3 regions of the Ruminococcus sp. AF17-22AC genome follow, and region 2 is predicted to be linked to each of the others. Evidence: predicted binding sites of a transcription regulator. Region 2 holds the regulator's gene; each other region holds the start of a gene.
What was found. Region 2 encodes Rex, which represses fermentation and respiration genes when NADH is low (regulators of the CRP and FNR family bind a similar motif). Its sites were predicted from a motif close to ATTGTTAANNNNTTAACAAT; they were not measured.

Region 1 (3,290 bases), on a different contig from region 2:
CCATTTTCGGGAATGTGTAAATTCTCTTACGGATATCCATGAAATCCATTGCCATATCATCAAAATCTGCATCCGGATTTTCATAAAGCACCCACATGATCTTACCGGCATCCATTGCAGATCCACCACCCATAGCGATGATGCAGTCCGGCTCGAATGCACGCATTGCTGCAGCACCGGCTCTTGCAGAAGCGAGAGACGGATCCGGTTCTACATCAGAGAAGCAGGTATGCACGATGCCCATTTCATCAAGTTTGTCTTCTATTTTCTTTGTATAACCGTTCTTGTAAAGGAAGGAGTCTGTAACGATGAAGCAGCGTTTCTTGCCCATTACGTTTTTCAGCTCATCCAGAGCAACCGGCAGGCAGCCTTTTTTGAAGTAAACTTTTTCCGGGGTTCTCATCCAGAGCATGTTCTCTCTCCTCTCAGCAACAGTTTTGATATTGATCAGGTGTTTTACGCCAACATTTTCGGATACGGAGTTTCCTCCCCAGGAACCGCAGCCCAGTGTCAGGGACGGAACAAGTTTGAAGTTATAAAGGTCTCCAATACCACCCTGAGAAGAAGGAGTGTTGATCAGGATACGGCAGGTCTTCATGGCTGCTGCATGTTTTGCCATTTTTTCTTTCTCATTTACATTGATGTAAAGGGAAGATGTATGTCCGTATCCGCCGTCAGCTACGAGCTGTTCTGCTTTTGCAATTGCTTCATCAAATGTTTTTGCTTTGTACATGGCAAGTACCGGAGACAGTTTCTCATGCGCAAATTCTTCACTGATGTCTACAGATTCTACTTCACCGATCAGGATCTTGGTTTCTGCAGGAACTTTTATACCTGCCATCTCAGCGATCGTAGCTGCTTTCTGTCCAACGATCTTTGCATTCAGTGCGCCGTTGATCAGAATTGTTTTTCTTACTTTTTCGATTTCGTCTTTCTTAAGGAAATAGCATCCTCTGTACTGGAACTCTTCTTTTACTGCTTTATATACACCTTCCAGAACTGTTACAGACTGTTCGGATGCACAGATCATACCATTGTCAAATGTTTTGGAGTGGATGATGGAGTTTACTGCAAGACGGATATCGGCAGTATCATCAATGATAACCGGTGTGTTTCCGGCTCCAACACCAAGTGCCGGTTTTCCGGAGGAATATGCTGCCTTAACCATTCCAGGACCGCCTGTTGCAAGGATGATGTCTGCTTCTTTCATTACCATGTTGGTAAGTTCCAGACTCGGTACGTCGATCCATCCGATGATGCCTTCCGGTGCGCCTGCTTTCACTGCTGCTTCAAGCACAACTTTGGCAGCTTCGATAGTGCTTCCTTTTGCACGCGGATGTGGGCTGATGATGATTGCATTTCTTGTCTTCAGCGCGATCAGAGTTTTGAAGATTGCGGTGGAAGTCGGGTTTGTAGTCGGGATAACTGCTGCGATCAGTCCGATCGGTTCTGCAATTTTCTTGATTCCGTAAACCGGATCTTCTTCGATCACACCACAGGTCTTTGTGTTTTTGTATGCATTGTAGATGTATTCAGATGCATAGTGATTTTTGATGACTTTATCTTCAACAATACCCATTCCTGTTTCTTCTACAGCTGCTTTTGCAAGCGGGATACGCGCTTTGTCAGCAGCAGTTGCAGCAGCTTTGAAGATCTTGTCTACCTGCTCCTGTGTGTAAGTGGCGAAAAGTTTCTGTGCTTCTTTCATCGCAGCGATCTTTGCTTCCAGTGCTTCCGGAGTGTCAATGATTGCCGGGATGTGGGTTTCTTTCTTTGCCATTTCTGAATCCTCCTGTTTTTCCTCTTATGATATGATCCTTATAATTTAGTCCGATAAACAATTCTGTTAATTGATTAACGTTAATTATTTATCAATGATTGATATGTGCTTATTATACGGATTTGTTAATCATTTGTCAATCTGTAATTTGTTAAAATTTTAACCGAATTCTTTCATGTATCTTCTCTGTTTTTCTATAGATTCTACAAATTGACTTCTTCTGCGCATCTCTGCAATCCTGCCGGAGTCTATATCCGATGCCCATAGTCATTTTTGTCATATTTTTCCATCTGCTTTCATACATTAATTGATGGGAAACGAAAATAAGGAATCTGTGATTTTCCATCACTTTTCTTATTTTACGTTGATTTAACGCAAAACACTTACAGATTTATTACAGAAGGAGTATTTTCATGGGAACCTGCAATACATTACGAACGACTGAAACTTACACGACTGAAAATTTTACTTTGATACAGTTAGAGGAAGAAAGACAGAAATTGAAGAAAAAAGAACTTTTAAAAAACATGCTGACTGACGGGGAATTCAGCATCAAAGGACAATGTGCCATCAACCTTATGATGACCAAACTGGAAATTATCAATACTTTTTTACTGATGAAATATAACCGGAGCTTTATCCAGATGACGACGGGAAGGCTCAAAAGCTATGACAGCGTCTGCAAAAAAATGCAGAAAAAGGAACTGGATCTGAACTTCGCTCAGGCGTTGGAAAAAATCAATGACCTGATCGGCGTGCGTGCCGTTTGTTCTTATGTAGATGATATTTATAAAGTCGCGGAACTGATCGAGAAACAACAGGATATCCGTATCATCAAGACAAAGGACTATATCAAAGAGCCAAAGAAATCCGGCTATCAGAGTCTGCATCTGATTCTTGAGGTCGCTATGCCATTCCAGAATGAAAGCCAGTGGATCAAAGTCGAACTGCAGCTTCGCACAGCCGCCATGGATTACTGGGCAAATCTCGATCATCAGCTTCGCTATAAAAGAGGTCAGAAACAGGCCGCTGTCATCAACGAGGAATTACAGAGATGTGCTTCTGTAATCTCCGAACTGGACCAGAAAATGCTGGATATCCGCAAAAAAATCGATAGAATCTGATCAGCAGACGCACCACCGGCAACTTCTCTTGCATACTTTGGTATACAGAAAACGCAGGGGCATCGACATCATCGTCAGCTCCTGCGTCTGTTTTATTTCTGCCTGCATGACAGTTTTTTTGCTTTATTCTGCAACGAAATGATACAGTCTGCTCTGGAAATCCCCTCTGAAATCTCTCATCAAAAATCCCATCTTCATCAACATTTCACCGTTGTACACTTCGTCTGTACCTTCCAGACGGTAAGCTTTGTCCGGATCAAATCCATCAAGGTAAATTCTGCGGCTATGTACGTTGGCCTGTCCAAGTGCCTGTACATACGTTACCAGTATCTCGGAACGGTCTTTTGCCGCCGACGCCCATCCGCCATGAGTTTCCTCCCTTAATT
Region 2 (3,290 bases):
TTCTCTGATTGATTTACCGGTCAGACGGCTCATCTCACCCATATGCGGTGTCAGAATCACATGACTGCCCAGATATTTTTTCCATTCCGGATTCTCTGCCAGAAGATTCAATCCATCCGCATCCAGCACAACCGGCTTTCCCTCCTGCTTTGCTTTTTTAAGGAAAAAATGCACTTTATCGGCCGCCCTCACCGACATTCCGATTCCCGGCCCGATCACCAGCACATCACTCCAGTTAAAATCATTTTCCCAGTCTCCGGTGCATGAAATCATCGCCTCCGGAAGCATGGTCTGAAGCGGAATCCGGTTTTCCTCAGGTGTTATAATTTTTACCATTCCGGCTCCTGTTGCAAAGGCTCCCGAAGCACTTAAGAATGCTGCGCCACACATTCCCGGGCTCCCGGCAACCACAAGTACTTTTCCAAAAGTACCTTTGTTTCCCTCTGCCTCTTTCTCCGGCAATTCACGCAGATCCGATTTTTCCATCGAAAACAGCTTCGGTTCTGCCCCGTCTTCTCTGTAGATGCCAACATCCGCGACTACAATCTGACCGGCAAGCTTTCTTCCCGGATACAGGCAAAGCCCTGCCTTACGAAAAGCAAACGTCACCGTAAGGTCTGCGCAAAATGCAATTCCAAGCTCAATACCGGTATCGCCATCCACTCCCGAAGGCAGATCAACAGATACTTTCCATCCGGACATCTCATTCAGTTCAGCGATCAGTTCACGATATTCGCCCTTTACCTCTCTGGTCAGTCCAACGCCGAAAATGGCATCTACTATAGTAGTATATTCCTCATTATGCAGGTTATTCACAACAGGTACCTGATAATTTACGGCAATCTGGCACTGCCGCTGCATTTCTTCCGTCCTGTGATCCGGATTTCCTGCCAGATAAATTGCGCTCTGATAGCCGTGCTGATGCAGGATTCTCGCAATAGCCACACCATCTCCGCCATTATTTCCACTTCCACAGACGCACAGGATCTTTTGCTTTATATTCTCTGTTGTAAATCTTTTTTCCAGTTCTTCTACAACTTTCAGAGCCGCCCGCTCCATAAGCACACAGGACGGTACTCCCATCTTCTCAATCGTGTAACTGTCACAGGATTTCATTTCCTGGCAGGTCACTACCTGTTTCATCCGGTCACCTCCTGCTTATAACAACAGACAGGCTATTACACAGCATCTCCTGAAAAGGAGCCATGCAACAGCCTGTCCTGAATTATTTCTCATCATCCACATGTTGCTGCCGATACTGGCTGAGATTATATGACAATGTCATCAGACTTTCAGAAAGATGAACGTTCTCTACAATTACACCGTCCGGTGTATCCAGATCCACATGTGCAAAATTCCAGATTGCCTTGATTCCATTTTCGATAAGGATATCCGCCATATCTATCGCTTTGTTTTTCGGCAACGTCAAAATCGCGATCTCCACATTATTTTCCTTAAGGAAGAATGGCAGATCACTGATCATCTGAATTTCAATTCCCCGTACCGCGATGCCCTCGAGCACCGGGTTTACATCAAAAATACCAACAAGTTTGAATCCACGTTTCTCGAATTCTACGTAATTGGCAAGCGCCTGACCGAGATTACCGGCACCGACAATAATCATCGGATGTACCGTATCCAGACCAAGGATCTTACCAATCTCTGTATATAAATATTTTACGTTATATCCGTAACCCTGCTGTCCAAATCCCCCAAAGTTATTTAAGTCCTGTCTGATCTGTGATGCCGTTACACGCATTTTCTTACTAAGGTCATTTGAAGAAATACGCTCTACATTATCCTCCAGAAGTTCACCCAGGTATCTATAGTAACGCGGCAGTCTTTTGATCACAGCTTTTGAAATCTGTTTTGCTTCCACCGTTGTCCCTCCTTACACTTTCCCGTTAATTATAACGAAATGACATTTTATTGTCAATCTTTGTTGTGAAATACGTACAATTTTTGCGGTTTTTCTTTACAAAAAAAGTTTTTACTTTTATAATCATTACGGTATATTTACAATGGAGGAAAGATTATGATTTTATCATGTCAGGGCATCTCGAAATCCTTTGGTGAAAAAGTGATTCTGGAAGATGCCTCATTTCATATAGAAGAACGGGAAAAAGCCGCTCTGATCGGCAATAACGGCGCAGGCAAAACGACTCTTCTCCGCATCATCATGAACGAGCTGCATGCTGATTCCGGTCAGGTCGTCCTCATGAAGGACAAGCAGATCGGTTATCTCGCACAGTATCAGGATGTACAAGGACATCGTACCGTCTACGAAGAGCTGCTCAGCACCAAACAATACATCATCGACATGGAAGAACGCATGCGTTCCATGGAGCTTGAGATGAAACATGCTTCAGGCGAAGAGCTCGATCGGCTGATGAACAGTTACACCCGCCTGACCCACGAATTTGAACTTGAAAACGGCTACGCTTATAAGAGTGAGCTGATGGGTGTCCTGAATGGTCTTGGTTTCGCCGAAGAAGATTTCAACAAACAGGTGGCTACTCTTTCAGGTGGTCAGAAAACGCGTGTCGCACTCGGTAAACTGCTGATTTCCAAACCGGATATCCTGCTTCTCGATGAGCCGACCAACCACCTCGATATGGAAAGCATCGCCTGGCTGGAAACTTATCTTCTGAATTATCCGGGCGCTGTATTCATCGTTTCCCATGACCGTTATTTTCTCGATAAAGTTGTAACCAAGGTCGTTGAAATCGAAGCCGGTCACGTCCGCATGTACAGCGGAAACTATTCCGCCTACGCAGAAAAGAAGGCGCAGCTCCGTGATGCACAGTACAAAGCCTACCTGAACCAGCAGCGCGATATCAAGCATCAGGAAGCTGTCATTGTCAAATTGAAATCTTTCAACAGAGAAAAATCTATCAAGCGTGCCGAAAGCCGTGAAAAAATGCTGAACAAAATTCAGCGTATCGAAAAACCTCTCGAAGTTCAGAGCCAGATGCGTCTCTCTCTCGAACCACGTGTAGTCAGTGGGAACGACGTTCTGACTGTCAAAGAACTTGCCAAGAGCTTTCCGCAGCAGAAACTTTTTTCCAATATTTCCTTCCAGATCAAACGTGGCGAACGTGTCGCCCTGATCGGCAACAACGGTACCGGCAAGACCACAATGCTCAAAATCCTCAACGGACTTCTCGATGCCGATGCCGGAAGTTTCTCACTCGGAGCAAAAGTACAGATCGGATATTACGATCAGGAACATCATGTCCTGCATGCCGAAAAAACTATTTTTCAGGAAATTTCCGATACGTACCCGACTC
Region 3 (3,290 bases), on a different contig from region 2:
GCGATACCGTCCGGCAGCAGAATCTTTCTCTCCAAATCCGGTGTCAACAGCCGTCTTGTGAGCAATATTCCGGCAGATGCGGTGATTTTGGATGAGGTAAATCTGACACTTCTTCCGAAAGCTGTCAAGAACTTTACAGAGATGGAAAATGAGAGACTCGCACACATCAAAGATGGTGTTGCGGTTACTAAATTCATTCACTGGCTGAAAACAAATGTGGAAAAAGAGACAATCACAGAATTGAGTGCGGCGGAAAAACTCTATCAATTCCGAAGCGAACAGGAGCATTTTCTCGGGGACAGTTTTGACCCGATTATTGCATATGGAACACACGCTGCTATTGTGCATTACAGTGCAACAAAGGAGACGGATATTCCGCTTGAGGCGAAAGGAATGGTACTTGCAGATACGGGCGGACATTATCTGGAAGGAACGACAGACATTACAAGAACGATAGTTCTTGGTCCGGTCAGCAATAAAGAAAAGAAATATTTTACCGCGGTTCTGCGTGGAAATCTGAATCTGGCAGCTGCGAAATTTAAGTATGGATGTACCGGATTAAATTTCGATTATCTTGCGCGTGGACCACTCTGGGAACTGGGAGAGGACTATAATCATGGCACCGGACATGGTGTTGGTTACCTTTTAAATGTACATGAAGGACCGAATGGTTTTCGCTGGAAAAATCTCCCGGATCATCCGGCACCGATACTGGAAGAAGGTATGCTTACTTCTGATGAACCGGGCTATTATCTGGAGGGAGAATTTGGAATCCGTCACGAGAATCTTGTACTCTGCCGGAAAGCAGAAAAGACTTCTTTCGGACAGTTTATGCGCTTCGAAACACTGACAATGGTACCGTTTGATCTGGATGGAATTGATCCGAAACAGATGTCTGACCATGAAAGAAAACTATTAAATGATTACCATCGCAAAGTGTATGAGACAATCACACCATACTTAAATGAGGATGAAAAAGAATGGCTGAAACAGGCAACCAGAGAGATCTGACCAAGGGAGAAAAAACAAAATATCGGCTTGCAAGAGCAATGAAAGAATGTATGAAATCCACTCCGGTAGAAAACATTACTGTAAAGCAGATTACGGAAGAATGTGGGCTTACCAGGCAGACTTTTTACAGAAATTTTCTGGATAAATATGATCTGATCAACTGGTATTTTGACAAGCTTTTGGCAAAATCTTTTGAGCATATGGGACAGGGAAAAACAGTTTACGATGCGCTTGTGAAGAAGTTTACTTATATTCAGGAAGAGCAGACATTTTTTGCTGCGGCATTTCGCTATGATGAACAGAACTCTCTCAGACAGCATGATTTTGAATTGATTCTAGAATTTTATGAAAATCTGATTTGTGAAAAAAGTGGCAAAAAAGCCGGAGAAAACATTCATTATCTTTTGGAAATGTACTGCCAAAGCTCGATCTATATGACGATCAGATGGGTGACAGGAGAGTTGACATGTACACCGGAGGAACTTGCTCAGACAGTGGTTGACGGTATGCCGGGAAAACTTGCAGAGGTTTTTGTGGATCTTGAAATTTTAAATTGACATTACAAAAATCCCGTAAATAAAGGGATTTTATTGAACAAACAGACGCTATATAGAAAATACACTGTCATTTTTACTGAACATGAATATATAAATTTGGAACAAATCACGAAAGTTACAGGAAACGTTACACTCAACGGATTTTGTAACTTTCTTTTTTATGGATGCATTGTTAATATAATGACAAAGTCCAAGCAAATAATGCTGTACAGATGCAAAAGACAATGTGCAGACAAGTAAGAAAGGAATGTTTAATCATGGCAAACAGAATCAATTTGAATGGAACTTCTTATCACGGAGCAGGCGCAATCGCTGAGATCGCAAACGAGGCAAAAGCACATGCATTTAAGAAAGCTTTTGTATGTTCCGACCCGGATCTGATTAAATTTAATGTTACAAGTAAGGTAACAGATGTCCTTGAAAAAGATGGCCTGGAATATGAAATTTACTCAGATATTAAGGCAAACCCGACAATCCAGAATATACAGAATGGTGTAGCTGCATTTAAGAAATCCGGTGCAGATTATATCGTTGCAATCGGTGGCGGATCTTCCATGGACACAGCAAAAGCAATCGGAATTATCATTGCGAATCCGGAATTTGAAGATGTAAGAAGTCTGGAAGGCACTGCACCGACAAAGAAACCTTGTGTACCGATCATTGCAGTTCCGACAACAGCAGGAACTGCTGCAGAAGTTACCATCAACTATGTTATCACTGATGTAGAAAGAAAACGTAAATTCGTATGTGTTGACCCACATGATATGCCGATCATCGCAGTAGTTGATCCGGAAATGATGTCTTCTATGCCTAAGGGTCTGACCGCTTCTACAGGTATGGATGCACTGACACATGCAATCGAAGGCTATACCACAAAAGCTGCATGGGAAATGACAGATATGTTCCATCTGAAAGCAATCGAACTGATTTCCAAATCTCTTCGCGGTGCAGTAGAAAACACAAAAGAAGGCCGTGAGGGAATGGCACTTGGACAGTATATTGCAGGTATGGGATTCTCAAATGTAGGCCTTGGAATCGCACATTCCATGGCACATACTCTGGGTGCTGTTTATGATACACCACATGGTGTTGCATGCGCAATGATGCTCCCGATCGTTATGGAATATAATCAGGAATGTACAGGTGAAAAGTACCGTGAAATCGCCCGTGCTATGGGTGTCAAAGATGTAGATTCCATGACACAGGAAGAGTACAGAAAAGCTGCAATCGATGCAGTCAGAAAGCTTTCTGTTGATGTAGGAATTCCGACAAAACTGGAAGCAATTAAAGAAGAAGATCTTCAGTTCCTTGCAGAATCTGCACACGCTGATGCATGCGCACCGGGCAACCCGAAAGATGCCAGTGTGGAAGATCTGAAAGATCTGTTCAGAAAGATTATGTGATTTAAAGAATCATATAAAACCGCAAAGGGACGTCGCCCGTCCCTCTGCACACCCTGGGCTGGGTGTGGATAAGAAATTTTGTTGTATGGGGAATCCTTTGAAAATATCTCCTGGTGTTTCAGGAGGGGAGATTTTCGTATGAAGGGTTCCTCTTTTTTATTGGATTTTTGAGTCTGGGAAGATGGTAAGGCAAGGCTTTCCTGCGAAATGACATACTATTGGGGGAACGGATGGATATTAGAATTATGTGTCAGGTTTCAGATGTGTTTGATATGAACTTGTGATATATTAAGTAAAAAGAAATCCATATCAGTGGCTG

Region 1: a site for Rex is predicted at 1,902-1,921, ahead of adhE (bifunctional acetaldehyde-CoA/alcohol dehydrogenase). Genes of this name have one in related genera too.
Region 3: a site for Rex is predicted at 1,737-1,756, ahead of fucO (lactaldehyde reductase). Genes of this name have one in related genera too.

What each region holds. Positions count from the first base shown of each region.
Region 1 covers NZ_QRXT01000011.1:92,696-95,985, forward strand. Annotated here, with positions in the region: gene adhE (bifunctional acetaldehyde-CoA/alcohol dehydrogenase) at 1-1,780, opposite strand, end outside; gene DWW86_RS13960 (GTP pyrophosphokinase) at 2,194-2,904, shown strand; partial or broken gene DWW86_RS13965 (GH36 C-terminal domain-containing protein) at 3,028-3,252, opposite strand; gene DWW86_RS13970 (pyridoxal phosphate-dependent aminotransferase) at 3,290-3,290, opposite strand, start outside.
Region 2 covers NZ_QRXT01000001.1:499,134-502,423, forward strand. Annotated here, with positions in the region: gene DWW86_RS02590 (NAD(P)H-hydrate dehydratase) at 1-1,143, opposite strand, end outside; gene DWW86_RS02595 (redox-sensing transcriptional repressor Rex) at 1,226-1,879, opposite strand; gene DWW86_RS02600 (ABC-F family ATP-binding cassette domain-containing protein) at 2,036-3,290, shown strand, end outside.
Region 3 covers NZ_QRXT01000008.1:34,873-38,162, reverse strand. Annotated here, with positions in the region: gene DWW86_RS11825 (aminopeptidase P family protein) at 1-1,011, shown strand, start outside; gene DWW86_RS11820 (TetR/AcrR family transcriptional regulator C-terminal domain-containing protein) at 981-1,568, shown strand; gene fucO (lactaldehyde reductase) at 1,826-2,971, shown strand.